2 regions of the Kitasatospora sp. NPDC093550 genome follow, and region 2 is predicted to be linked to the other one. Evidence: riboswitches for the same ligand, from Rfam matches in the RefSeq annotation. Region 2 holds a riboswitch; the other holds the start of a gene.

Region 1 (14,177 bases), on a different contig from region 2:
ATCCCGGCCCTGGTGTACGGGCTGATGGCGCTGGCCATCCCGGAGTCGCCGCGTTTCCTGATCGCCGACCACCGCGAGGAGCAGGCCCGCAAGGTGCTGGTCGAGGTCGAGGGCGAGGGCGTGGACCTGGACGCCCGGGTGGCGGAGATCCGCGCGGTGCTCGAGTCCACCCACAAGCCCCGGCCGAAGGACCTGCTCGGCGGCCGCTTCGGTCTGCTGCCGATCGTCTGGGTCGGCATCGGCGCCTCGGTGTTCCAGCAGTTCGTCGGCATCAACGTGATCTTCTACTACTCGTCCCTGCTCTGGCAGTCGGTCGGCATCAACGAGTCCAACTCGCTGCTGATCAGCCTCTCCACCTCGATCATCAACGTGATCGGCACGGTGATCGCGATGGTCCTGGTGGACCGGATCGGCCGCAAGCCGCTCGCCCTGGCCGGATCGGTGGGCATGGCGGCCGCGCTGTCCACCGCCGCCTGGGCGTTCTCCTACCGGCACGGCACCGGCGACACCGCCACCCTGGACAACTCCCACGCCACCGTCGCCCTGGTCGCCGCGCACGTCTTCGTGCTCTGCTTCGCGTTCTCCTGGGGCGTCGTCGTCTGGGTGCTGCTCGGCGAGATGTTCCCCAACCGGATCCGCGCGCTCGCCCTGTCCGTCGCCGCCTCCGCCCAGTGGATCGCCAACTGGGCGATCACCGTCAGCTTCCCGGACCTCGCCGACTGGAACCTCTCGGCGACGTACGTCATCTACGCGGCGTTCGCCCTGCTCTCCGTCCCGTTCGTGGTCTTCTGCATCAAGGAGACCAAGGGCCGTGCCCTGGAGGAGATGGGCTGACCCCGCCCGCGTCACCGTACCCCCGCCGCACGCGGCCCGACCCACCGAGAGGAAGCCATGCCTGACCAGGGCGGCTCCCGGCAGAACGTCACCTTCCCGAGCAACGGCCGTACCGCGCACGGGTACCTGGCCCGTCCGCCGCAGGGCACCGGGCCCGGCCTGGTGGTGGTGCAGGAGTGGTGGGGTCTCACCTCGCACGTCGCCACCATGGCCGACCGCTTCGCCGCCGAGGGCTTCACCGTCCTCGCCCCGGACCTGTTCGGCGGCGCCACCACCCACGACCGCACCGAGGCGGCCCGCTTCAAGCGCGAACTCCCCGTCGAGCGGGCCGTCGAGGACCTCGCCGGGGCCGTCGACCACCTGCTCTCGCTGGACGGCGTGGTCGGCGACGCCGTCGGGGTGGTCGGCTTCTGCATGGGCGGCGGCTTCGCCCTGCTGCTGGCCGCCCGGGCCGGCGACCGGGTGGCCGCCGTGGTGCCGTTCTACGGCCTCCCGCCCGACCCGGACTTCGACTACCGCGGCCTGACCGCCCACGTCCTCGGCCACTTCGGCGAGTTGGACGGCTCGATCCCGGCGGCCGCGGTGGACGAGGCCGCGATCCGGATCGGCGAGGCCACCGACGTCCGCCCCGAGTTCCACTTCTACCCGGCCGGCCACGCCTTCATGAACGACGAGAACCTGCTCGGCACCTACGACCCGCTGCAGGCCCGGATCGCCTGGCGCCGCACCCTCAGCTTCCTCTGGGGCCACCTCGGCTGACGGACCGCGCCGACAGGCCCGAAAACCGGATGGACACCTGTACGAACTCCGGTCATAGTCACCGGGTGCCGACCCCACCCCCGCACCCCCGTCGCTTCGCCTGGGCGAGCCGCAACTTCCGCATCCAGGGCGCCGCCACCGTGATCAGTGGCCTGGGCAACGCCGGCGCCCCGATCGCCACCGCCTTCGCCGTCCTCGGCAGCGGCGGCACCACCACCGAGGTCGGCTACGTCACCGCCGCCCGCCTGCTGCCCACCGTGCTGCTCCTGGTGCTCGGCGGCGCGCTCGCCGACCGCCTGCCGCGGCACCGGATCATGGTCGCCGCCAACCTGTTCAGCGGCGCCTCCCAGGCCGTCCTTGCCGCGCTGGTCCTCACCGGGGCGGCGCAGCTCTGGCACCTGCTCCTGCTCTCCGCCGCCGGCGGCGCCGGCTACGCGCTCTACTCGCCCGCCTCCGGCGGCATGATCATGCAGGCCGTCCCGCAGGAGCACGCCGCCCGTGCCTTCTCGGTCTTCCGGATGGGCCAGAACGCCTCCCAGATCGGCGGCGCCGCCCTCGGCGGGGCGCTCACCGCCGCCTTCGGCCCCGGCTGGGTGCTCGCCCTGGACGCCCTCTGCTTCCTGATCGCCGCCGCGCTGCGCTTCTTCCTGGAGCCCGAGCGCGCCCCCGCCCCCTCCGGCGGCGGCATGCTGCGCGACCTGCGCGAGGGCTGGCGGGAGTTCGCCTCCCGCCGCTGGCTCTGGGTGGTCGTGGCGCAGTTCTCCGTCCTGGTCGCCTGCGTCGGCGCGGTCGAGTCGGTGTACGGGCCGGCCGTCGCCAAGGAGCGGCTCGGCGGCGCGGGCGCCTGGGGCCTGGCGATGTCCGCGTACGGCGCGGGCCTGGTGGCCGCCGGTCTGCTGATGGCGCGCTGGCGGCCCCGGCGGATCCTGCTGGCCGGCAACTGGGGCGTGTTCCTGTTCGGGGTGCCCGCGCTCGCCCTCGCCGCCGCCGTACCGCTGCCACTGCTGATCGCCGCGATGTTCCTCTCCGGCGCCGGCGTCACCGTCTTCGGCGTCAACTGGATGGTCGCGCTGCGGCAGGAGATCCCGGAGGAGGTGTTCTCCCGGGTCTCCGCGTACGACGAGCTGGGCTCCTTCTCGCTCGCCCCGGTCGGCACCGCGCTGGCCGGCCCGGCCGCCGTGGCCCTCGGCCTCGACGGGGCGCTGTGGACGTGCGCCGTCGTCTGCCTGGTGCTCAGCGCGGCGGTCCTGCTCGACCCCCAGGTGCGCCGGCTCGGCCGCCGTGGCACGACCGACGCACCGGAGCCCGCCGCCACGCCCGTGTCCACGTCGTGAGCGCCTCGTGCGCCCCGCGTGCGCCCACCGGCGAGCAACCGGCGGTACGGGTGATTCGTCCGAACAGGTGGCAAGCGCGAGCGATCTGGGAGGCCACCGGTGCCGAAGCCCCTGCTGTTCCTGGACGTCGACGGCGTCCTGAACCCCGTCTGCCCGCATCCGGACGCCGGGTTCGACACCCACACCCTGTTCGGTTACGCCGTCCTGCTGTCCGCCCGGCACGGCGCGTGGCTGCGCGAGCTCGCCGACGGGTACGAACTCGTCTGGGCCACCACCTGGGAGGAGCACGCCAACACCCACGTCGCCCCGGCGCTCGGCCTGGACCCGCTCCCGGTGGTCCGCCTCAGCGGCTACGTCCCGCGGCCCGGCGATCCGCGCGTCCCGCTGATGGAGCTGTTCTCCGCCCAGAAGTGGGCCCCGCTGCTGCGCTACGCCGGGGGCCGTCCGTTCGCCTGGGTGGACGACGTCATCCCCGGCCGGCTGCTGCGCAAGTCGCTCTGGCGACGCGACCGCCTGCTGCTGCGGATCGACCCCGGCCAGGGCCTGGAGCGGTGGCACGTGGACCGGCTGCTGGCCCGCCCGCCACGAGCCCACGCCCTCACGGGCAGGGCGCTCAGGGGGTCGGCAGCCAGCTGACGTGTCCGGCGAGCAGGGCGTACCCGACGAAGGCGACCGTGTCGATCAGCGCGTGCGCCACCACCAGCGGCATCACCCGCCCCCAACGCCGGTACAGCAGGCAGAACACCGCCCCCATCACCATGTTGCCGACCAGCCCGCCGACCCCCTGGTACAGGTGGTACGAACCGCGCAGCACCGAGCTGGCCACCACCGCGGCCGGCCAGGACCACCCCCACTGCCGCACCCGCCGCAGCAGGTAGCCGAGCACGACGACCTCTTCGAGAACGGCGTTCTGCCAGGCCGACAGCACCAGCACCGGCACCCGCCACCAGACGTCCGGCAACCCCGAGGGCGCCACCGTCAGGTTGTACCCGGCCGCCTGCGAGGCCAGGTACAGCACCAGCCCCGACCCGCCGATCGCGGCCGCGACGGCGGCACCCCGGCCGAGGTCGCGCAGCTTCTGCCCGAGGTCGAAGCCCAGCACCCGCAGCGTGACGCCCTCGCGCACCAGCAGGTAGCCGACCAGCACCACCGGCATCAGACCGCGCCCGATGTAGTACAGCTGCCACACCAGGTCCAGCCAGGGCCGCCCGGGCGCGCGCGAACCGTTCAGCGTGGCGACCTGCTGGCCGAGCTTGATCGGCTCGGTGAGCGAGCCCGCGAAGCTGATCAGCGCGCTGATCCCGCTGGCCCCGAGCGAGAGGCCGAGGACGATCAGCAACTCCGCCCCGAGCAGCCGCCGGGTGGGCTGCTCGGTCTCCGGCGCGGTCGGGACGGTGGTCACGGGGGCTCCAGCGAACGGACGGTCGCTCCGGCCGTCGGCCGACCGCCGGAGCGATCATCCTGACACAGCGCCCCGTTCGGCCCGCCGGCCGGGTGCGCGGCGTCCCGTCCCTAACCGACCGGCCAGGTGTGCACCGGCTCCCCACCGCGCATGTGCTCGGCGTAGCGCCGGGTCATCGCCGCGAGCGCGGCCGGACGGTCCATCCGGTACTGCTCGCGCAGCCGGTGGAAGGTCGCGCTCTGCCAGGACGCGCCGTTGGTGCGGCGCAGGCAGCGCTGCTCGATGATGCCCAGGTAGCGGTCCCGGTCGGCGGGCTCCACGCCCCATTCGTCGAGGCCCTGGTAGGCCATCGGCAGCAGCTCGCCCAGCACCAGGTCGACGGCGGAGATCGTCTGCAGCCCGCCGCCGCGTCCGGCGCGTCCGGGGCGCGGCCACTGGAACACCGCGTCGATGCCGTACCGGGCGCCCTGCCGGAAGTTCTCGTCCGCCCGCTCGAACGGCAGCCGGGTCCACACCGGCCGGGGCTGCTCGGCGAGCACCCGCACCAGCCCGTAGTAGAAGGCGGCGTTGGCCAGTGTGTCGGCCACCGTCGGCCCGGCCGGCAGCGCCCGGTTCTCCACCCGCAGGTGCGCCACCCCGCCCGCGACGTCGTAGATCGGCCGGTTCCAGCGGTAGATGGTGCCGTTGTGCAGCCGCATCTCGGCGAGCTTGGGCGCGCCCCCGGAGGCGAGCACCTTCAGCGGGTCCTCGTCGTCGCAGATCGGCAGCAGCGCGGGGAAGTACCGCAGGTTCTCCTCGAACAGGTCGTAGGCCGAGTCCACCCAGCGCTCGCCGAACCAGGTGATGGGGCGCACGCCCTGCGCCTTGAGCTCGGCCGAACGGGTGTCACAGGCCTGCTGGAACAGCACCGGCCGGGTCTCCCGCCACAGCTCCCGTCCGAACAGGAACGGGGAGTTCGCGCCCAGCGCGAGCTGCGGCCCGCAGAGCGCCTGGGCGGCGTTCCACACCGAGGAGAAGCGCTCCGGGGTCACCTGGAGGTGCAGCTGCAGCGAGGTCGCGGCGGCCTCGGCGACCATGGTGATGGATTCCAGCTGGAGGTGCTCGACACCTTCGATGTCGAGCGCGATCTCCTCCCCGCGCGCGGCCAGGATCTGGTCGCTGAGCAGGGAGTACCGCTGGTTGTGGCTCATCGCGTCCAGCCCGGTGTGGGCGTGTTCCAGGGTCGGCAGGATGCCCACCATGACGATCCGCGCCCCGGCCGCGGCGGCCCGCCGGTCGGCGTAGCGCAGCCCGGTGTCGATCTCCTCGCGCAGCTCCTCGAAGACGTGCCCGCACAGCCGGTGCGGCGTGATGTTGACCTCGATGTTGAACTTGCCCAGCTCGGTCTGGAAGTCGCTGGAGCCGATCTCGCTCAGCACCCGGGCGTTGTTCATGGCCGGCAGGCCCTGCTCGTCGGCCAGGTTGAGCTCGATCTCCAGGCCCATCACCGCCCGCGGCCGGTCGAAGCGCTCCTCCCGCAGCATCCGCCCGAGCGCCTCCTGACAGGCCTGGAGCTTGCGCCGGTACAGCTGCCGGTCCGCCAGATCCGCCCGAGTCGCGACGACCTTCTCGCCCACGGTCCCCTCCTCCTGAGACACCCCGTTGAGCCACCGGCCGACCGACCGTGCAAGCATCATGCCCACCTCGAAGATCGATACCCGAATGCTTGTACTGGCTTGCATTGCAAGGCATCTGACGGAAATTCAGACCATGTGCAGACTTGCTCGGCGCCACCGCCTGTGATAAACAGATCACCCTGCGCATCTGTTCGATGGAATTCGCACAGCGCTCCGGCCGGTCCGTTCCCGCCCCGAACCCCTCGTCGACGGCGACGACCGCGCCGGCACCGCGATCCTGCACAACCGGACACGGCCGGGCCCCGTCAGCGAAGACGCGCCAGCCATGCCGGTATGCCGCACTCGCACGCCGATCTCGCTTGGAGAGGCGGTCCCCGCCATGACTCTGCAGACCCCCCAGCCCCCACCGAGCGCGCTGCGCGCGGTCCTGGGCGCACTCGACTCGGAGACCGCGCTGCGTCAGCCCGCCGCCGCAGCGCTGCGCCATCCGGCCGGCCCACTGGTCCCCGCCCATCCGCTCGCGGTGCACGTCCTGGACGGCCCGCGCCCCGAACTGCCCGCCGCCCGCCGCACCGGCTGGCGCTTCCTGATCAAGGACGGCGCCGACGTCGCCGCCGCGGCCGAAGTGGTGCAGGGCGTCGAGGGGCACACCTTCTCCCACTTCACCGCGGGCCCCTACCTGGACTCGACGGTCCGGGCGCTGCGCGAGGCCTGGCAGCTCGCCCAGGCCTCCCGGATCCGCCAGCAGCCCCGGCTGCTGACCTTCCCCGGCCAGTACGCGACGGCCCTCTGGCTGCACAGCCCCGACACCGGCCCGGCCGCCGACCTGCTGATCCCGCTCGCCCCGGCCCCGCTCGGCGTCACCGCCCACCGGGCCTACCCGGCCGCCGAACTGCTCCCGCTGCTCGCCCGCGCCCCGCTGGCCCGGCCGCTGCTGCTCGGCACCTCCTGAACCACCCGCATCCGCGCGGGCCGCCGGACCACCCGCCCGGCGGCCCTCCGTCGTGCCCGCGCGCCCGGCACCGGGGCGCGCCACCCGAACGGCGACCACCTGGACGAAGCACCCGCCATGGCCCGATCGGGCCATCCCCCGCCTGGCCCACCGGTGCGCGATTTCCCCCCGGCCCCACCTGAACGGGTGATCTCTTCCCGGGAGTTGTGGCGCATGTCACGAAATCCCTGCGAGCACGTCCGCAGATGCCGACACTGGGAACCAGCGTGGAAGGACCACCTGTCCTACCCACTTGAACGCCGGTCAACACCTGGTCGGCGTGCGGACAGGATCCGACTACCGCGGCGGCCCCGGAGGGCACGACCTCCGGCGACCGCACCACGGGGAGGATCGCAGAGCGAAGCGAGGGTACGCGTATGTGCCAGCACCGTCCTGAGTGCCCGTCGGCCGAGTCCGAGGACCGCGAGGCGGCCGTCTCGGTGGCCTGCCACCCGGAGCAGGGCTGGAGCCTGCTCTGCAACGGCGTCCTGCTCTTCGAGGACACCGGAGAGCTGCTGCCCGACGGCCGGGTCATCGCCCCGCGCCGCCCCGTCGCCCACGCGGCCTGACCGCACGGCCTGACCGCACGGCCTGACCGCACGGTCCGGCCGTCCGGCGGGGGGCAGCCGCCACAGGGAGAACGAGACGGGCGAAGGGCTGGGCCCCGGCGGAACGTTCCGCCGGGGCCCAGCCCTTCGCCCGAACTACCTGACTACCCGACTACCTGACGAGCGGGTCCGTCAGACGCCGTACTCGTCCAGCGGCGGGCAGGAGCAGACGAGGTTGCGGTCGCCGTACGCCCCGTCGATCCGGCTCACCGGCGGCCAGTACTTGTCCGCCGGGTTCACGCCCGCCGGGAAGACGGCCTCCTGCCGCGAGTAGCCGTGCGCCCAGTCGCCGGCCAGCGCGGCGGCGGTGTGCGGGGCGTTGCGCAGCGGGTTGTCCTCGGCCGCCCACTCGCCCGAGCCGACCTTGTCGATCTCGGCCCGGATCGCGATCATCGTGTCGCAGAACCGGTCGATCTCGTGCAGGTCCTCGGACTCGGTCGGCTCGATCATCAGCGTGCCGGCCACCGGGAAGGACATCGTCGGCGCGTGGAAGCCGTAGTCGATCAGGCGCTTGGCGATGTCGTCCACCGTCACGCCCGTCTCCTTGGTCAGCGGACGCAGGTCGATGATGCACTCGTGCGCGACCAGCCCGCCCGGACCGGTGTAGAGCACCGGGAAGTGCGGCGCCAGGCGCTTGGCGATGTAGTTGGCGTTCAGCACCGCGACCTGGGTCGCGTGCTTGAGGCCCTCGCCGCCCATCAGCCGGACGTACGCCCAGGAGATCGGCAGGATCGCCGCCGAGCCCCACGGCGCGGCCGAGATCGGGCCGACACCGGTGGCCGGGCCGGCCTCCGCCTGCAGCGGGTGGTTCGGCAGGTACGGCGCCAGGTGGGCGCGCACCGCGACCGGGCCGACGCCCGGGCCGCCACCGCCGTGCGGGATGCAGAAGGTCTTGTGCAGGTTCAGGTGCGAGACGTCCGCACCGAACTTGCCCGGCTTGGCGAGGCCGACCAGGGCGTTCAGGTTGGCGCCGTCCACGTACACCTGGCCGCCGGCCTCGTGCACCAGGGCGCAGATCTCGGTGATCTGGGTCTCGTACACGCCGTGGGTCGACGGGTAGGTGACCATCAGCACCGACAGGCTGTCACGGTGCTGCTCGATCTTGGCCTTCAGGTCCTCGACGTCCACGTCGCCGTCGACCAGGGTCTTCACCACGACGACGCGCATGCCGGCCATCACCGCGGAGGCGGCGTTGGTGCCGTGCGCGGAGGACGGGATCAGGCAGACGTCGCGCTGGGTGTCGCCATTGGCGTGGTGGTAGGCGCGGACGGCCAGCAGGCCGGCCAGCTCGCCCTGCGAGCCCGCGTTCGGCTGGATCGACACGGCGTCGTAGCCGGTCACCTCGACGAGCTGCTGCTCCAGCTGGCGGATCAGCGTCAGGTAGCCCTGGGCCTGGTCGATCGGGGCGAAGGGGTGCAGCTGGCCGAACTCCGGCCAGGTCACGGCCTCCATCTCGGTGGTCGCGTTGAGCTTCATGGTGCAGGAGCCCAGCGGGATCATGCCGCGGTCCAGCGCGTAGTCCCGGTCCGACAGGCGGCGCAGGTAGCGCAGCATGGCGGTCTCGGAGCGGTGGCTGTGGAAGACCGGGTGGGTCAGGTACTCGTCGTCGCGCAGCAGCGCGGCGGGCAGCGCGTCGGCGGTCTCGGCGGCCTCGGCCGCCTCGACGCCGAACGCGGCCCAGACACCGGCCAGGTGCTCGCGGGTGGTGGTCTCGTCGGTGGAGATCGAGATCCGGTCCGCGCCGTCCTGGTGGACGTTGATGCCGTTGGCGCGGGCGGCGGCGGCGATCTCGGCGGCGCGGCCCGGCACCACGGCGGTGACGGTGTCGAAGAACTCGCCGTGCAGCAGTTCGACGCCACCGGCCCGCAGGCCCTCGGCGAGGGCGGCGGCGTAGCGGTGGGTGCGGCGGGCGATGTCGGCCAGGCCGTCCGGACCGTGGTACACGGCGTACATCGAGGCCATCACGGCCAGCAGCACCTGGGCGGTGCAGATGTTGCTGGTGGCCTTCTCGCGGCGGATGTGCTGCTCACGGGTCTGCAGGGCCAGGCGGTAGGCGCGGTTGCCCTCGGTGTCGACGGAGACGCCGACCAGACGGCCGGGCAGCGAGCGGGCGTACTCGGCGCGCACCGCGAGGTAGCCGGCGTGCGGGCCGCCGAAGCCCATCGGCACGCCGAAGCGCTGCGAGGTGCCGCAGGCGATGTCGGCGCCCAGCGCGCCGGGGGACTTGAGCAGGGTCAGCGCCAGCAGGTCGGCGGCGACGGCGACGATCGCGCCGAGGCCGTGCGCCTGCTCGATGACCGGGGCGAGGTCGCGGACCACACCGGTGGCGCCCGGGTACTGCAGCAGCACGCCGAAGACGCCGCGCTCGGCGATCTCGGCCGGGATGCCCTCGGACAGGTCGGCGACGACGACCTCGACGCCGGTCGGCACCGCACGGGTGTTGATCACCGCGATGGTCTGCGGGAGGGTCTCGGCGTCGACCAGGAAGACGCCGCCCTTGACCTTGGTGACGCGGCGGGCCAGCGCCATCGCCTCGGCGGCCGCGGTGCCCTCGTCGAGCAGCGAGGAGCCGGAGGTCGGCAGACCGGTCAGGTCGGAGACCAGGGTCTGGAAGTTGAGCAGCGCCTCCAGGCGGCCCTGCGAGATCTCCGGCTGGTACGGGGTGTACGCGGTGTACCAGGCCGGGTTCTCCATGACGTTGCGCAGGATCACCGGCGGGGTGAAGGTGCCGTAGTAGCCCAGGCCGATCATCGGCTGGAGCACCTGGTTGCGGCCGGCCAGCTCGCGCAGCTCGGCGAGGACCTGGGCCTCGGTCCGGCCGGCCGGCAGGTCCAGGCCGGTGATGGAGCGGATCGCCTCGGGCACGGCGGTCGCGGCGAGCTCGTCCAGCGAGCCGTAGCCGACGGACGCCAGCATCTTCTCCTGCGCGGCGGCGTCGGGGCCGATGTGGCGGTTCTCGAAGGGACTGGCCAGCTCAAGCTCGGTGAGGGTCGAGGCGCCGGTGGGGCGTCCCGCGTTCGGCTGGGCGTTCATGGTGGTCGAGGCCTCCTGGTCACGGACCGGCGGGGGTACGCACGCCGACCGGCCTTCCGCTGCGGACAGCGACTCAGCGATGGCGGGCGGACCCGACAGGCCTCCCCCTCTGTCATCGGGACCTGAGAGCTTCGCCCGCACGGCGCGCTGTGGGCGCTCCGCCGGCTTGCACCGTCGGTGAGGGTGGTGATCGCCGGCTTCCGTGCCGACACTCCTGCCCTGCTTTCCAGAGTGACCTACCCCACACGGTACGGATGCCTGAGAGATTCCGGGGAGGAGTTGCTCCTTCGGCGCTCCGACCAGCGGTTTTCGCGGTCGGAGACTCTCCCGAGCGGGCTCTGCGGTCGCCGCCCAGGGTACCAGCGGGAGGCCTTCCGATCACGGGTGCTTCCGGTCACCCCGGGTCTACGCGCGTCCCCCGGACGGCCCAGCGCGCAGCCCGTCCGGCGCACCCCGGTCGCGCACGTCCGATTCATGGCATTTGGTTGGGAACTGGCGGACAGGACGGGTGCTCCGGCCGCCGACCCTGCGGGAGTTCCGCAGGCTCAGCGCACTGGAGGAAAGAGTGCAGACCGACATCGACCCCCGCGACCTCATCGGCCACAAGGCGGTCGACCGCAACGGAGACAAGATCGGCACGGTCGACGAGGTGTACCTCGACGATGCCACCGGCCAGCCCGAGTGGGCCGCCGTCCGGACCGGCATCTTCGGCCGGGACGCCTTCGTCCCGCTCACCACGAGCGAGTTCTCCGGCGACGAGCTCCGGGTTCCGTACGACAAATCGCTGGTCAAGGAGTCCCCGGACTTCGGCGTGGGCCAGCACCTGTCCCCCGCCCAGGAGCTCCAGCTCTACCGCTACTACGGCCTCGACACCCCGGCGGACGACCCCTCGGCCGACGAGAACCACGAGCGGGCCGCACAGCCCGACCTCGACTTCGGAACCACCCCGGCCGCCGTCGCGGTCGCCGCCCCACCGCATGCCCTCCACTCCTCGGAGTCCGGCACCACCACCTCGACCACCACCAGAACCGCCATGGAGGCCAACATGCGGACCCTGACCACCCCCGTCGCCGCCGAGACCTCCCCCGCACCCAGCATGGAGGCGAAGCTGCATCCGGCACCGGTGGCGCCGTCCGCCCCGGTGCACTCCGCCGCCGCCGACTCGTCCGCGCCCAGCAGCCCGATCGAGATCACCTGCAGCGAGGAACGGCTGGAGGTCACCACGGAGTGGCACAACGTGGGCACCGCGAAGCTGCGCAAGTACGTGACGACCGAGCAGGTCGAGCGCCGCGTCCCGGTGGTCCGCGAGCGCGTCCGGGTCGAGCGGATGCCGGTCAGCGACGCCGAGCGCGCCTCCCTCACCGAGAAGGAGATCGCCGAGGCCGTCGAGGAGGTCACCCTCCGCGAGGAGCGCCCGGCGGTCCGCAAGTACCTCGCGCCCATCGAGCGCGTCCGGCTGGTCGTCGAGCGCTACACGGACGAGGAGGTGATCCGGGAGGAACTCCGCCGCGAACACGTCGAGATCCACGACGACACCGCCCCCACGTCCCCCACCCCCACCCCGGAAGCCGCCCGCCCGAGCTCCCTCCGCCCCCTCGCCTGACTCCCACCCCCCCAAGGGCCCCGACTCCCAGAGCCGTGGCCCTTCCCCATGCCCCACCCCCGCAGCCCGCCGCAAGCGCCCGCCCCGGCCCCACCGCCCCTCCCCCTTTGCCAAAGCTTAACCACTCGATATTTGACACTCTGAAGTATCTCCCTGCATGGTTACTTCAGTTCATTCACTATGTACGGGAGGAAGCAACCGTGAGTGAGGCACCCCAGCCCACCACCGCGGCCGAGAAGCAGAGCAGCGCCCGGGTCCTGCCGGCCCTCATCCTGGCGATGCTGTCGTTCAGCGTGGTGCAGACCGCGGTCGTCCCGATCCTGCCCTCGCTGGCCAAGGAACTGAGCGTCTCGGCCTCCAGCATCGCCTGGCTGATGACCGCCAACCTGCTCTCCGCCGCTGTGCTGACTCCCCTCCTGGGCCGCTTCGGCGACCTCCGGGGCCGTAAGCCGATGCTGCTGATCTCGCTGGCCGGCCTGGTCGCCGGTTCGGCGCTGGCGGTCAGCACCCACTCCTTCACCTGGCTGATCGTCGCCCGCGTCCTGCAGGGCGCCGGCGGTGGCGTCATGCCGCTGGCGATCAGCATCGTCCGCGACGAGCTGCCCAAGCAGAAGGTGACCGGCGGCGTCGCCGCCATCAGCGCCTCGATGGGCGTCGGCTCCGGCCTCGGCCTGGTCGCCACCGGTGTCCTGCTGGAGCACTGGAACTACAAGTCGATCTTCTGGATGGGCCTGGTCTTCGGCCTGATCGCGGTGGCCCTGGTCGCCTTCCGCGTCCCGTCCGACCCGGTCACCGACAAGGACGGCGGCGCCGACCCGCTCGGCGCGATCACCCTGGCCGGCTGGCTCTCCGCGCTGCTGGTCGCGGTCAGCCAGGGCAACCACTGGGGCTGGACCTCCACCAAGACCCTCGGCCTGTTCGCCGTCGCCGCCGTGGTCGCCCTGGTCTGGGGCATCATCGAGACCAAGGTCGCGCACCCCCTGGTGGACATGAAGATGATGTCCCGCCCGGCCGTGGCCTTCACCAACATGGCGGGCCTGCTCATCGGCTTCGGCATGTACGGCTCCTTCATGGTCATCAGCAACTTCGCCCAGACCCCGGAGAAGCTGACCCACTACGGCTTCACCGCCACCGTCCTGCACGCCGGCGTCATGCTGCTGCCGTCCGCGATCGGCTCGATGGTCGCCGCCCCGGTCGGCGCCCTGCTGATCGCCCGCCGCGGCCCCCGTCTGCCGCTGGTCCTCGGTGGCGTCCTCGGCGCCGTCGCGATGGCCTACCTCGCCGTGCGGCACAGCCACGAGGGCGACATCTACACCGCCTCGGCGATCTTCGGCCTCGGTGTGGGCCTCGCGTTCGCCGCGATGCCGGCCTACATCAACGGCGCCGTCCCGGTCGAGCAGAGCGGTATCGCCAACGGCATGAACTCGGTGCTGCGCACCGTCGGTGGCGCCATCGGCACCGCCGTCATGGCCGCCATCCTGACCGGCGACACCATGAAGCTGCCGCCGCAGATCCCGCTCTCGCTGCCCACCCTGGACGCGTACAAGCACGCGTTCTGGACCGCGGCCGTGGTCTGCATCATCGCCGGTGCCGTCCCGTTCCTGATCCGCACCGTCAAGCCGGCCGCCCCGTCGGCCGTCGTCGACGGCGCGGCCCGGCAGGACTCCAGCGACAAGCTGGTGAAGACCGACGCCTGACGAGGCGTCCGGCCCCCGCGCTCAGGGACAGGGCGCGGGGCCCCGGTCTCCCGTACGTCGCGAGGGCATCACGAACGTGCGGGGACCGGCACGGTGATACGGCCCCACCCGGTACTCCCCCCACCGGGTGGGGCCGTCTTCGTGTCTCAGCCCCCGTCCTGCGGCCGGTCCTCCACGCCGGCCTCCGCCCCACCACCGGCATCCCCGTCCCCGTCCCCTTCCCCTTCCTCGCGGCGGCGCAGCGGCAGCGGCGGGGCCGGTTCGAGCGCCGGGTCGTCCACCGCGAAGGTCCGCACCCGC
Region 2 (14,177 bases):
GGCCGGGGACTTCGTGCCGCCGCAGAACGGGCTCAACGGCTGGAACCTCTCCTGGGAGCAGTGGGTGGCCGGGAGCGCGCTGAGGTAGGAGGTCTTCACGGTCGGTTCACCGGACTCCCCCGAAGGTTCATTCGAACGTCCCGGTTATCCTGCTCCGACGCGTCCGCAGACCGACGCGAATGATCGGCACCCGGTGCAACTCATCGGGGCACTCAACGCGTCATGAGAGTGGATACCGGGAGGGGAGAAACCGTGAAGACGGGTAAGACGGCCGGCGCCGCGATACGCGCCGGTGGGCGCAACGGGGCGATGGCGTTGGTCATGGGTGGGGTCCTGCTGCTCACGGCGGCCTGCAACGACGACAAGGGCGGGGGCGCCGGGGGGTCGGCCGGCTCCGCCGCGGCCAGTGCGCCGGCGTCAGCGGACGCGGGCGGTTCGGCGGCACCGAAGACCTCGGCCGCGGTGATCGCCGTGGAGCCGAAGGACGGTGCCCAGAACGTCCAGCCGAACGGGCTGCAGGTGTCCGTCTCCAACGGCAAGCTCAGCACCGTCGAGGTGACCGACAAGGACGGCAAGCCGGTCCAGGGCGCGATCACCCCGGACGGCACCGCCTGGAAGCCCGCGGCGGCGCTCACCGTCGGCATGGCGTACAAGGTGAACGCGCAGGCCAAGGACGCCGAGGGCCTGGTGGCGGCGTCCACCACGTCGTTCACCACGCTGACGCCGGAGAAGAAGATCTCCACCAACGACAACATCAGCGACGGCGCCACCTACGGCGTCGGCATGATCGTGTCGGTGGAGTTCAACAAGCCGGTCAAGAACAAGGACGCGGTGGTCAAGGGCATCAGCTTCGAGACCGCCGACGGCACCGTGGTCAAGGGCCACTGGTTCGGCGACACCCGGGTGGACTTCCGCCCGGAGCAGTACTGGAAGCCGGACACCAAGGTCACGATCCACTACCGGCTGAAGAACGTCGAGGTCTCGCCGGGCGTCTACGGCGACGTGGACAAGGACGAGCCGTTCACCATCGGCCGCTCGCAGATCTCCACGGCGGACGCCAAGTCGCACCAGATGACCATCGAGCGGGGCGGCCAGAGCACCACGGTGCCGGTCACCCTGGGCGCGGACGCCACGCCGTCCTGGGGCGGGACCATGGTGGTCATGTCCAAGGAGAAGGTCACCCGGATGAACTCGCAGACCGTGGGTCTCGGCGGCGAGTACGACATCCAGGACGTCCCGCACGCGATGCGGCTGACCACCTCCGGCACCTTCGTGCACGGCAACTACTGGGCGAACCCCTTCGGCAAGACCAACGCCAGCCACGGCTGCGTGTCGATGCAGGACGTCAAGGGCGGCAGCGACACCTCGGTGGCGGGCAAGTTCTTCAACGACTCGATGGTCGGTGACGTCATCAAGATCGTGAACACCAAGGAGAAGACCGTCGCGCCCTCCAACGGGCTGGGCGGCTGGAACGTGGACTGGGCCAACTGGTAGGCCCTACCCGGCACTCCAGTGGGTTTCACCGAGCGGCCCGATCCTCACCCGTTGGGGTCGGGCCGCTCGGATTTCCGGGGCGGGAAGCCCCTCGTGTGGCGCAACCTTTCCGGTGGCCGGGTGCGTGTACCCGGTCGGGTCCGTCGTGGGTTCGGGGATGTCAGAGGGAGGGATCGGCGTGAGGTCGATACGCAGAGTGGTGGCCGTCGGTCTGGTCGGCGGGGCGATGGCGCTCACCGCCGCGTGCGGCGGTGGTGACGGAGGCGGCAGTGCGGCCAAGGCCGACCTGGGGGCCGGCGCGGCCACCGCCAAGCCGGCGGCGGCGCCCACCGGCGCCGTGCCGAAGGTCTCGAAGGCCGCGGTGAGCATCGAGCCCGCGGCCGGCGCGGTGGACGTGGCGCCGGGCGCCCTCAAGATCGGCGCGACCGGCGGCAAGCTCACCACCGTCAAGGTGAGCGACAAGACGGGCAAGGAGGTCGCCGGCACCATCTCCGCCGACGGCGCCTCCTGGACGCCCTCGGCCGCCCTGGCGGTGGGCACCGCCTACCAGGTCAGCGCGATGGCGGCGGACGCGGACGGCGTGGTCGCCACGGCGGACAGCAACTTCACCACGCTGACCCCGACGGCGCTGGCCAAGGCCTCCGACAACGTGGACGACGACGCCACCTACGGCGTCGGCATGATCGTCTCGGTGAACTTCAGCAAGGACGTCAAGAACAAGGACGCCGTGGTCAAGGGCATCAGCTTCGAGACCGGCAACGGCACCGTGGTGAAGGGCCACTGGTTCGGCGACCGCCGGCTGGACTTCCGTCCGGAGCAGTACTGGGCCCCCGGCACCAAGGTGGTCGTGCACTACCGGCTCAAGAGCGTCGAGATCGCCCCCGGGGTGTACGGCTCCGACCGGGACGAGCCCTTCACGATCGGGCGATCCCAGGTTTCGACGGTTGACGCCGCCGCGCACCGGATGACGGTGGTGACCGCCGGGCAGTCGAACGACATCGACATCACCTCCGGCTCGCCCGAACACCCCACCTGGAACGGGACGATGGTGGTCATGGCCAAGGAGGGCGTGGTGCGGATGCAGTCCAGCACCCTGCCCGGCATGACCGGTGCGCCGTACGACCTGCAGGTGCCGCACTCGATGCGGCTCACCGACTCCGGCACGTACGTGCACGGCAACTACTGGAGCAACGCCTTCGGCGAGGACAACGTCAGCCACGGCTGCGTCGGCCTCAAGGACGTCAAGGGCGGTGGGGACTCCACCTCGATGGGGAAGTACTACGACGGCTCCCTGGTCGGGGACGTGGTGATCGTGAAGAACTCGACCAAGAAGGAGACGCTCGACCCGTCGAACGGGCTGAGCGGCTGGAACCTGCCGTGGAGCGCCTGGTAGGAGCCGTTGGGGGTCAACCCGGGCTTGACGTGAGCCGGTTCGGGTCGACCCCGCCATGCATCCGGCATATGCCGACCCGCGCGAGATCGTTTGCTCATTGTCCGTACGCGGCTGCTTGCGTTCCGCAATGATGGTCCGCATGGCGGGTTGGGGCGAAACAGATCAGTCATCGGTTCCCGGGGCCGGCACGGTCGCCGAGGCGTCCTGGAGCGACGTCCAGGGAGGGCTCTCGGCGCTGGAGCGGCTCAGCTCCGAGGAGCTGGAGGAGATGTATTCGGGCAGGCTGTGCGATCAGTCCTCGCCGAACGAGGTGCGGCTGCCGTCCCGGCCGGAGTCGGGCCCGGTGGCGCGCCGGCTGGTGCTCTCCGTCCTGGAGTCCTGGGACCTCCACCAGCACCTGGAGGCCGGGGAGCTGCTCACCAGCGAGCTGGTGTCCAACGCGGTGCGGCACGCCGCCGGTCGCACCATCGGTCTGCACGTCAGCCGCAAGCCCGGCTGGTTGCGGGTCGAGGTCCGCGACTCCTCCCGCGCGTTGCCCTGCATGATCCTCGCCGAGCCCAAGCCGGTGAACGAGCGCGGGCGGGGCCTGAAGATCGTCGACGACCTCTCCGACCGCTGGGGCGCGGACCTGCTGCCGCGGGGCAAGGGGGTCTGGTTCGAGCTCAAGGTGCGGGAGCGGGGCTGAGGGTGGCTCCGGAAAACACGCGGGGCCCCCGGTGTTCGCCGCGGTCCGGCGGATGGGGGCCCCTGCAAGTCATCGCGCCGGCCAAGGGGGTGCGTGCCGCGCGATGGGCGTCGGCAGTGCCAGGTCGGGCCCGCCGAAGTATGCCTTGACTATCGCACGGATCTCAGCATGTGGGCAAACTGGGCGGCTGGGAATCCAAGGTTTGTAACCTAGTTCACCTTTGGATATTGCATAGGTTCACGCCGATGCCTGTGAATATTCATGATCGTGGAGAATTCGCGACGTCGGTCACGGGGACCTGGGTAGCATCGGGCCCGTGGACCTCTACTGGCGCGTCGTGCTGCCACCCCTCGGCGCCTGACGGGCGCGCATCGGTGGCTCGACCCCCCGCCCCGCTTTCGGCCCGCTGAGGCCGCCACGGGGCTGTGACGTGCGTCCGTTCTCGGAACCCTGACGGTCTTCGACGACGGAAGTTCACGACTGTGCCGAATCGTTTGTCCGAGCCTGTGCGCTCGATCCCCGCTGCCCGGCCGCGCCGCGCCGCCCGCCGTACCCGCGTGCTCGGCGGACCGGTCCCGATCCTGGTGGCCGCGCTGCTCTGGGGCACCACCGGGACCGCCGGTTCGCTGGTGCCTGCGGGCGCCCCGGCGGCGGGCGTCGGGGCCGCCGCCCTGGTGCTCGGCGGGATGCTGCTGTTCCTCTCCGACCGCTCCGCCCGCGAGCTGCCCCGGGCGTGCGGGCCGGGCGAGCGCCGGATGCTCGCGCTCGGCGCGGTCGCGGTGACGGGCTATCCGCTCACCTTCTACCCGGCGGTGGCCCGGACCGGGGTCGCGGTCGCGACGGTGATCGCGCTGGGCAGCGCACCGGTGTTCACCGGGCTGCTCGGATGGCTCGCCCGGCAGGGGCGGCCGAGCGGGCGCTGGGCCGCGGCCACCGCGCTGGCCGTGCTCGGGTGCGCGGTGCTGGTGCTGGGCCCCGAACTCGCCGGGCACGGCGCCGCGGTGGACCCGCTCGGGGTGCTGCTGGCCTCGCTCTCCGGGCTCTCGTACGCGGTGTACTCGCTGATCGGCGGGCGGCTGATCGCGGCCGGGCGGCCGTCCGCCGGGGTGATGGGGGCGATGTTCGGCGGGGCGGCCCTGCTGGTGCTGCCGGTGGCGGCGCTGGGCCCGGTGGGGTGGCTGCTGTCGGTGCGGGGCGCGGGTGTCGTCCTGCACCTCGCCGTGGTCACCACCTACCTGGCGTACCGGCTGTTCGGCCACGGCCTGCGGCACACCACCGCGCAGACGGCCACCACGCTGACCCTCGCCGAGCCGGCCGTCGCCGCCGTGCTCGGCGTGCTGGCGCTCGGGGAGCGGCTGCCGGCCGTCTCCTGGTGCGGGCTCGCGGTGCTGGCCGGCGGCCTGGCCTTCCTCGCCCTGCCGGCCCGCCGGTAGGCGCCGCCCCACCCGGGGCCCGGCAGGTCAGCCGGTGGCCGCCGGGCACTGGGCGGCGAAGCAGAAGCCGGTGAGCTCCGCGTCCCGGAGGGCCTGGATCCCGGTGGGCCAGTCGGCCTCCGGGCCGGCCACCAGGAGCGCGTAGGCGGTGCCGCCGGGGCCGACGAGGACGTGGTCGACCGCGTGTCGGCGGGTGCCGGTCTCGGCGTTGTCGTAGGAGTACTCCAGCTCGGCGGCGCCGTCGGCGGTCCGCTCCAGGCGGACGCGGTGGTAGCCCGGGTAGGTCGCCGGATCGCTCGCCATGGCGGCGTCCGTGCCGGAGGCCTCCTCGAAGGGTGACCCGGTGCCCATCGCGAAGACCTGGACCAGGCTCCGTCGGTCGGGGCTGCGGTAGAACGTGGAGTTGTTCTTCTCCTCCCGCTGCCAGCCGTCCGGGACGAGCAGGGTGAAGCCGTTCCGGTCCTGGACCCGCTGGAAGGGCGGCCCGGTGGGGGTCGGGGTGGGGGTGGGGGTCGGGGTGGTGGGCGTGGGGGAGGGCGTCGCCGTGGTCGTGGGCGAGGGGGAGCCGGTGGCCGTGACCGGGGGTGCCCCGGTGAGGGTCGCCGTGCCCGTCGGCTCGGCCCCGTGGTCGTGCCGGGTCAGCAGGTACCCGCCGCCGCCCGCGAGCACGCCGAGGAGCGCCCCGGCGAGGGCGGCGACCAGCACCCGCCGGGACCCGGGCGTCCCGGCGGACGGCGGGCGCTCCGGCCGCTGGGCGCGGGGTGTGATCGGCGGCGGCTCGACCGGCTGGTACGGGGGCTGGTGCGGGGGCATCTGCGGGGGCAGCGGCGGCGGCTGCGGCGGGCGCGGTGGCGGGGTCGCTCCGCCCGCGGGCGGGTGCGACACCCACTGCTGGCTGTCCTTGTCCCAGTACGTGCCCGACATCCCTGCTCCCCCCGTGGTCTTCCGGCCCCGCTCAGCCCAGGAACTGCTCGATCGCTTGGGCGACCGACAATGCCGAGGCGAGTCCGGAGACTACCGTGGTCGAGCTCCGGAGGAGGTCGCGGAGTCGTTCCAGCCGGGTGCGCGGGGCGGTGCCGGTCTGTTCGAGGGCCGTGCCGACGACCTCCAGCTCGTGCTCCACCTCGGCCACGCCGTTGCCCTCGGCCCTGGTGAACATCGGCAGGTGGCCGCGCAACTCGGCGATCGCCGCGAGGAGTTCGCGGGCCGAGGCGTTCAGGCGGGTGGAGGCGTCGACGGCCGTGGAATCCGCTCCGGCGGCGACCGCCCCGCCGGTCATCGCGCCGATGGACACCCCGCCGGGCGCCGGGGCGGGGACCATCAGGCCGCGCACCTCCGGCAGGGGGTCCGGTGTTCCGGCCCGCTGCGAGCGGTCCTCCGCGCGGGCGCCGGAGCCCGAGGCGACGGCACCGCCGGTCATCGCGCCGATCGAGACCCCGCCGCTCGGCTGGGACGGGGGAGTGTTCTCCTCGTCGTGCTGCACGTTGCGCTCCTCGTTCCTCAGGTGACTACGAAGACTTCCCGTCGGACGGCGGCGGTGCCGGGGTGCCCGACTGCGCGGTGCCGCCGTTGGTGGCGACCGCGCCGCCGCTCATCGAGCCGATGTGGATCCCGCCCTGCACCACCTGGACCACGGTCTGCTCGAAGCGGTCGGTCTCGTACCCCGACTGCTCCAGCGCGACGCGCAGGCCCTCGATGATCCGCTGCTCGATCGACCTCAGGTACCGCCTGACGTCGAGCTCCTGGAAGATCGAGACGGCCGAGGTGCTGGCGGCCTCACGCAGGGAGACGAGCGGGCGCGCGGCGACCGTCGGAAGGTCCCGGTCGTCGGCCGTCTCGCCCGCGGCCCGGCCGCCGCCCGGGCGCAGCAGCGAGCGCAGCGCGGCCGGTCCGGCGGTGAAGGCGGACATCGCCGGGCGGCGGCCCGGTCGGGTGCCCTGCTGGGCCACCGCGTCCGCCAGCAACTCGTAGTCGCGCCGGACCGGTCCGAGCACGTGCGGGACGACTTCCACCATCAGCAGGTTCCCCTGCGTGTGCACCCTCAACTGGACCGTCAGCACGACCTGTTCGTCCCAGGCGCCGACCCGGACCCGCAGGAAGTGCCGGCGCCGCTCGCCGCCCTCGTCCACCGCCTCGGCGATGTGCCGGGCGATGTCCTCGGGCCCGCGCGGGACGTCGCCGCGCGCCGGGCCGTACGGGAGGTAGACGATGTGCTCGATCTCCAGTTCCCGGAGCCGGTCCAGGCTGGTGTCGGCGGCGGTCTGCCGGAGGGCGGCCAGCCGCGGGACGACCAGGTCGAGGACGACGCGGGCGGTGAGAGCGCCCTCCGGGACCACCGGCCCGGTTGTGCGCCGCTTCAGCTCCAGGGTGAACTGCCAGGCCTTGAAGGGGAATCCGGCGCCGAGGAAGGGGTCGGCCGGGTCATAGACGACGAGTTGTGAGTACTGCTCTTCGGCGATGGCGCGCTGGAGCCGCACATAGCGCGGCCGCGGGGGCAGTCGACGCGGATGGCGGGGGAAGTTCTCCCGGATCAGCTCCTTCCGCAGGACCTGGGCGATCTGCAGGCGGTGCCAGCCCACCGTCGCCGCCAGAGCCAGCGGGAACAGCGTGCCCTCCCAGGCGTCGTCCTTCAGCGTGGCGAACGCCAGTGCCCAGTAGAGGACCCGGGCGATCCCGGCGATGACGGCGAGGAAGCCGCCGAGGGGGTGCCCGGACGCGGAGGCCCGGGAGTCGGCGGGAGCGACGGGGGCGTACAACGCGTGCTGCCGGACCTCCACGGGCTTGGCGTACCAGGACAGCAGACAGACCACGGCGTAGAGGAGGGCGAAGGTCGCGGTGAAGGGCGGCAGGTACGGGGAGAGGGCGTTCCAGACGGTGTCGGACGCGGAATCCCGGCCGTACGGGTCGCCGTAGTAGCCGCTGGTCAGCCCTTCGCCGTAGGCCTTCCAGTGGCTGACGGACGGCGGGTTCCGGATCAGCGTCCAGTAGTCGGTCAGGAAGAAGCCCAGCCAGATCACGGCGAGCGCGGCGCCGGTGCGGAGCTCCAGGGCCCGGGCCCGCAGGGCGTGCGCCAGGACGGTGATCAGGTCGAAGCCCAGGGACGGCGGCACGGACCGCTCGTCGTGCTCGACCAGTTCGGTGATGACGCGCCGGCGGTAGTCCGGGTCGAGGTAGACCCCGGCGCAGAGCAGCCGGGTGGCCTCGGACTTCGCGTACGGCGAGGCCGGTGGCGGCGGTGGCGGCGGTGGCCCGGTGGACGGTACGGGCGGCTCGGCCGCCGGCCCCGGCCCGGTCTGGACGGACATCCGCCTCCCCCTCCGGCGTCAGCCAACTGGCCGAGATTATGGCCTTCCTGACGGACCGTCGGCCAGGGGGAGAGCGAAATCCCCCGGACGGAGTGGAGCTCCGCCCGGGGGCCGGGGCGCACGCGACCGGCGCACGGCCGGCGCCCGGTCAGCCGTGGATCAGCACTCGATGACGTTCACGGCGAGGCCGCCGCGCGAGGTCTCCTTGTACTTGATCTTCATGTCGGCGCCGGTCTCCTTCATCGTCTTGATGGCCTTGTCCAGCGAGACGTGGTGCCGGCCGTCGCCGCGCAGCGCCATCCGGGCCGCGGTGACGGCCTTGACCGAGGCCATGCCGTTGCGCTCGATGCAGGGGATCTGGACCAGGCCGCCGACCGGGTCGCAGGTGAGGCCGAGGTTGTGCTCGATGCCGATCTCGGCGGCGTTCTCGACCTGCTCGGGGGTGCCGCCGAGGACCTCGGCGAGGCCGCCCGCGGCCATCGAGCAGGCCGAGCCGACCTCGCCCTGGCAGCCGACCTCGGCGCCGGAGATGGAGGCGTTCTCCTTGAACAGCATGCCGATGGCGCCGGCCGCGAGCAGGAAGCGGACGATGCCGTCGTCGTCGGCGCCCGGGATGAAGTTCAGGTAGTAGTGCAGGACGGCCGGGATGATGCCCGCCGCGCCGTTGGTCGGCGCGGTGACCACCCGGCGGCCGGAGGCGTTCTCCTCGTTGACCGCCATCGCGTAGAGGGTCACCCACTCCATCGCGTTGGCCGGGCCGATGCCCTCGGCGCGCAGCGCCCGGGCGCCCGAGGCGGCCCGGCGGCGGACCTTGAGGCCGCCCGGCAGGATGCCCTCGCGGGTCATGCCGGCCCGCACGCACTCCTGCATCACGGACCAGATCTCCAGCAGCCCGGTGCGGATCTCCTCCTCGCTGCGCCAGGCCTTCTCGTTCTCCAGCATCAGGCCGGAGATGGACAGCCCGGTCTCGCGGGTGAGCCGCAGCAGCTCCTCGCCGGTGCGGAAGGGGTAGCGCAGCGCGGTGTCGTCCGGCTTGACCCGGTCGGCGCCGATCGCGTCCTCGTCGACGACGAAGCCGCCGCCGACCGAGTAGTAGGTCTTCTCCAGCAGCGTCGAGCCGTCCGCGGCGAACGCCCAGAGGGTCATGCCGTTGGCGTGGTACGGCAGCGAGCGGCGGCGGTGCAGCACCAGCTGGCTGTCCGGGTCGAAGTCGATCGGGTGCTCGCCGAGCAGGTTGATCCGCTTCTCGGCGGTGATCCGCTCGACGTCCTTGTCCGCCTGGTCGACGTCGACGGTGCGGGGCGAGTTGTTCTCCAGGCCGAGCAGGACGGCCTTCGGCGTGCCGTGGCCGTGGCCGGTGGCGCCGAGCGAGCCGTACAGCTCGGCGCGCACACCCGTCACCTGGGCCAGCAGGCCTTCGGACCGCAGTCGGCGGGCGAACATCCGGGCGGCGCGCATCGGGCCCACGGTGTGGGAGCTCGACGGGCCGATGCCGATGGAGAAGAGGTCGAAGACACTGATGGCCACGGGGGACGTCCTTGTCGGGTCTCGTGGAGGGGCTTGCGGGCGGGGCGTGGGGCGGAGCGGGCTGTGGACGGGCGGGGGCCGACACGGGACGGGGCACCGCGCGCACTGTCCAGTGTGCGCGGTGCCCCGGGGTCCCAGGTGCGCCGGCGGGGTGAGGCCGGTCACCTGCGGCCGGTCGTCCACTCCCGGCCGCCGCGGACTACTCCTGGTTGGCCAGGTTCGGGTACAGCGGGTACTTCTCGGCCAGCGCGGTGACGCGGGCCTTCAGCCCGGCGGCGACGGTCTCGTCGAAGGCGGGCTTGAGCGCCTCGGCGATGATGTCGGCGACCTCGCGGAAGTCCTCGGCCTGGAAGCCTCGGGTGGCCAGGGCCGGGGTGCCGATCCGCAGGCCCGAGGTGACCATCGGCGGGCGCGGGTCGTTCGGGATGGCGTTGCGGTTGACGGTGATGCCGACCTCGTGCAGGCGGTCCTCGGCCTGCTGGCCGTCGAGCTGGCTGTTGCGCAGGTCGACCAGGACCAGGTGGACGTCGGTGCCGCCGGACAGGACGGACGCGCCGGCCTCGGCGACGTCGGCCTGCAGCAGGCGCTCGGCGAGGATCCGGGCGCCGTCCAGGGTGCGCTGCTGGCGCTCCTTGAACTCCTCCGAGGCCGCGACCTTGAAGGCCACCGCCTTGCCGGCGATCACGTGCTCCAGCGGGCCGCCCTGCTGGCCGGGGAAGACCGCGGAGTTGATCTTCTTGGCGTACTCGGCCTTGGACAGGATGACGCCGCCGCGCGGGCCGCCCAGGGTCTTGTGGGTGGTGGTGGTGACCACGTCCGCGTAGGGCACCGGGTTCGGGTGCAGCCCGGCGGCCACCAGGCCGGCGAAGTGCGCCATGTCCACCATGAGCAGCGCGCCGACCTCGTCGGCGACCCGGCGGAACGCGGCGAAGTCCAGCTGGCGCGGGTAGGCCGACCAGCCGGCGATGATCAGCTTCGGCTGGTGCTCCTTGGCGAGGCGCTCGACCTCGGCCATGTCGACCTGGCCGGTCTTCTCGTCCACGTGGTACGCGACCACGTTGTAGAGCTTGCCGGAGAAGTTGATCTTCATGCCGTGGGTCAGGTGACCGCCGTGGGCCAGGTTCAGGCCCAGGATGGTGTCGCCCGGCTGGATCAGCGCGAACATCGCGGCGGCGTTGGCCTGCGCGCCGGAGTGCGGCTGGACGTTGGCGTGCTCGGCGCCGAACAGGGCCTTGATCCGGTCGATCGCGATCTGCTCGACCACGTCGACGTGCTCGCAGCCGCCGTAGTAGCGACGGCCGGGGTAGCCCTCGGCGTACTTGTTGGTGAGCACCGAGCCCTGGGCCTCCATGACCGCCACCGGGGCGAAGTTCTCGGAGGCGATCATCTCCAGGGTGGTCTGCTGGCGGTGCAGCTCGGCGTCGACCGCGGCGGCGATCTCCGGGTCGAGGGCGTGCAGGGACTGGTTGAGAACCGTCATGGTGGGGTCTTCCCGGGGGAGGAGGGACGGGGGCCGCGGTGCGGGCGGGCCGGCGTGCGCGCGGCCCGCCCGGTCACGAGCGGGTCAGCTGCTGTGGGTGAGCGCGTCGTACTCGTCGGCGCTGAGCAGCTCGTCGGTGGCCTCGACGCGCACCTTGAACAGCCAGCCGCCCTCGAAGGGGGCGCTGTTGACCAGGCCGTTGTCGTCCAGGACGTCCTGGTTGACCTCGGTGACCTCGCCGGTCACCGGGGAGTACAGGTCGCTGACCGACTTGGTGGACTCCAGCTCGCCGCAGGTCTCGCCGGCGGTCACGGTGTCGCCCACCTCGGGCAGCTGCACGTAGACGATGTCACCGAGCGCGTCCGCGGCGTGCTTGGTGATGCCGACCGTCGAGACACCGTCCTCGGCGGCGGTCAGCCACTCGTGCTCCTTGGTGTACTGCAGGTGCTGGGGGTTGCTCATGGCGTCATTCTCCAGGATGGGAAGCGGGTACGACGAAGCGGGCCGCCGCTCGGACGGCTACGACCTGCGTCTATGGGAAAACCGGGGCCCGACCGGGCGGTCAGCGGGCGCGCTTGTAGAAGGGCAGCGCCACGACCTCGACCGGCTCGTGCTTGCCGCGCACGTCCACCGCGACGGTGGTGCCGGGGGCGGCGTGGGCGGCGTCGACGTAGGCCATCGCGATCGGCCGGCCCAGCGTCGGGGAGGGCGCGCCGGAGGTGATCCGGCCGATCGGGGTGCCGTCGGTGGAGACCACGGTGTACTCGGCACGCGGGACGCGCTTGCCCTCGGAGACCAGGCCGACCAGCACCCGCGGCGGGTTGGCCTCGGCCGCGGCGGCGGCCTGCTCCAGCGCCTTGCGGCCGACGAAGGCACCCCCGTTGGTGGTCTTGTCGAAGCGGACGACCCGGCCCAGACCGGCGTCGAACGGGGTGAGGTCGGTGGACAGCTCGTGCCCGTACAGCGGCATGCCCGCCTCCAGGCGCAGCGTGTCGCGGCAGGACAGGCCGCACGGGATCAGGCCGCGGCCCTCGCCGGCGGCGGTCAGCGCCTGCCAGATCTCCTCGGCGTCGGCCGGGCGGCAGAAGATCTCGAAGCCGTCCTCGCCGGTGTAGCCGGTGCGGGCCAGCAGCACCTCGTGGCCGGCCACCCGGGCCGGGAGGATCGCGTAGTACTTGAGGCCGGGCAGGTCGGCGTCGGTGGTGTCGGCCAGGATCGCGGTGGACTCCGGGCCCTGGACGGCGATCAGCGCGTAGGTGTCGCGGTCGTCGGTGACGACGGCGTCGAAGCCCTTGGCGCGGGCGATCAGCTCGTCGAGGACCAGCTGGGCGTTGGAGGCGTTGGCGACGACCAGGTAGGCGTCCTCGCGCAGGCGGTAGACGATCAGGTCGTCCAGGATGCCGCCGTCCTCGGCGCAGATCATGGTGTAGCGGGCGCGCAGCACGCCGAGCGCGGAGACGAAGCCGACCAGCGCGTGGTCCAGCATCTCGCCGGCCTGCGGGCCGGTGACGGTGATCTCGCCCATGTGGGAGAGGTCGAACAGACCGGCCTTGGTACGGACGGCGAGGTGCTCCTCGCGCTCGCTGCCGTAGCGCAGCGGCATGTCCCAGCCGGCGAAGTCGGTCATGGTCGCGCCGAGGGCGCGGTGCAGCGCGTCGAGCGCGGTCAGGCGGAGGGACGACATGGCCAGGAACTCCTCGGTCGGGGCACTCAGGGGTGCACGCACCGGACCGGACCCGCTCGGGGGCCGACCCTGCGCGCGGGCATGCGGCGGCGTGGGTCTCCCCATCTGTCGTCGTACCTGAGAGCTTCACCGCCCCGCCGGCCCACAGCTGTTTCCAGCTTGGGGGACAGCATGGCGGCTTGCACCGTGGGTGGGCGCGCGACATGGCCGTGCGCCGCTTTCCAGATGTGCCTAACCCGTGCGGTAGGGGGGCCTGAGAGATTCCGGGGAGGACTTGCTCCTTCGGCGCCGGCCGTGCCGATGAGCGGCACTCCGGGCTCTCCCGCGCGGGTTCGAGCGGCCGGTATGGAGTTGTGGGGCCCGCGGCGCATGCCGTCGGACGCGCACATCATGGCACGTCCGCGCGGAGGAGGGGAGGGGGGACCCGGTCACACGGTGCCGTCCCGAACACGAGGCCCATTCCCACCGGCCCCCGGGCCCTAGACTGCTCCGCGTCGGCGCAGCAGAGGGCGGCCGACCGGCAGAGGGCGGAATCGGCGGCGCATGGGGTACCCGGTGGAGCAGCAGCAGGGGTGGGGCGGTCCGGACGGGATGCCCGCGGGCGGCTCGTGGCCGGCCAACGAGCTGGAGCAGGTGCTGACCTCGGCCCTGGGCGACCCGGGGGCGACGCCGCGGGTGATCGAGGTGCTGGCCCGCAGCCGGGTGTGGGTGCCGCTGCCCGCCGGGGCCGACCCGCAGGGGCAGTCCCTGGACCTGCCGATCATCGAGCTGGGCGGCGACCCGTACGTCCCGGTGTTCTCCTCGCAGGAGGTGTTCCTGCAGCACGCGCCGGGGCTGGCCTTCGCGATCGCGCCGGTCTGGGAGTTCGCCCGCGGGCTGCCGCTCGGCGTGGGCATCGCGGTGAACCCGGAGGCGCCGGTGGGCATCCCGGTGCCGCCGCAGGGCGTGGCCGAGCTGCGCCGGGGGCCGCGCGAGGACCGCTGGGAGGGCGCCGAGGACCCGGCCGCGCCGACCGGCGGCCGGGTGGCGCTGCGCGAGCCGGTGCCGGGCGAGGACCCGGAGCACTTCCTGGCCGCCTGCCGGGCCGAACTCTCGGCCCTTCCCGGGGTGTTGACCGCCCGCCGGGCGCTGGCCAGCATCGAGGGCGAGCCGACCGTGATGTTCGTGGGCGTCCAG

Evidence for each region. Region 2 has a riboswitch for glycine ahead of gcvT (glycine cleavage system aminomethyltransferase GcvT). Riboswitches for the same ligand answer to the same signal wherever they lie in the genome.
Region 1: linked by a shared signal. The riboswitch ahead of gcvP (aminomethyl-transferring glycine dehydrogenase) and the one ahead of gcvT (glycine cleavage system aminomethyltransferase GcvT) in region 2 are both predicted to bind glycine.

What each region holds. Positions count from the first base shown of each region.
Region 1 covers NZ_JBIWJF010000010.1:11,862-26,038, reverse strand. Annotated here, with positions in the region: gene ACIRD3_RS17805 (sugar porter family MFS transporter) at 1-834, shown strand, start outside; gene ACIRD3_RS17800 (dienelactone hydrolase family protein) at 892-1,593, shown strand; gene ACIRD3_RS17795 (MFS transporter) at 1,659-2,927, shown strand; gene ACIRD3_RS17790 (HAD domain-containing protein) at 3,027-3,563, shown strand; gene ACIRD3_RS17785 (CPBP family intramembrane glutamic endopeptidase) at 3,541-4,329, opposite strand; gene ACIRD3_RS17780 (glutamate--cysteine ligase) at 4,440-5,945, opposite strand; gene ACIRD3_RS17775 (hypothetical protein) at 6,325-6,897, shown strand; gene ACIRD3_RS17770 (DUF5999 family protein) at 7,314-7,505, shown strand; gene gcvP (aminomethyl-transferring glycine dehydrogenase) at 7,677-10,577, opposite strand; glycine riboswitch at 10,814-10,917, opposite strand; gene ACIRD3_RS17760 (PRC and DUF2382 domain-containing protein) at 11,086-12,180, shown strand; gene ACIRD3_RS17755 (MFS transporter) at 12,381-13,877, shown strand; gene ACIRD3_RS17750 (DNA polymerase IV) at 14,024-14,177, opposite strand, start outside.
Region 2 covers NZ_JBIWJF010000037.1:50,417-64,593, reverse strand. Annotated here, with positions in the region: gene ACIRD3_RS36085 (Ig-like domain-containing protein) at 1-88, shown strand, start outside; gene ACIRD3_RS36080 (Ig-like domain-containing protein) at 253-1,494, shown strand; gene ACIRD3_RS36075 (Ig-like domain-containing protein) at 1,673-2,887, shown strand; gene ACIRD3_RS36070 (ATP-binding protein) at 3,027-3,572, shown strand; gene ACIRD3_RS36065 (DMT family transporter) at 4,067-5,005, shown strand; gene ACIRD3_RS36060 (hypothetical protein) at 5,033-5,929, opposite strand; gene ACIRD3_RS36055 (hypothetical protein) at 5,961-6,488, opposite strand; gene ACIRD3_RS36050 (hypothetical protein) at 6,514-8,310, opposite strand; gene ACIRD3_RS36045 (L-serine ammonia-lyase) at 8,470-9,837, opposite strand; gene glyA (serine hydroxymethyltransferase) at 10,037-11,317, opposite strand; gene gcvH (glycine cleavage system protein GcvH) at 11,402-11,779, opposite strand; gene gcvT (glycine cleavage system aminomethyltransferase GcvT) at 11,880-13,001, opposite strand; glycine riboswitch at 13,233-13,336, opposite strand; gene ACIRD3_RS36025 (enhanced serine sensitivity protein SseB C-terminal domain-containing protein) at 13,545-14,177, shown strand, end outside.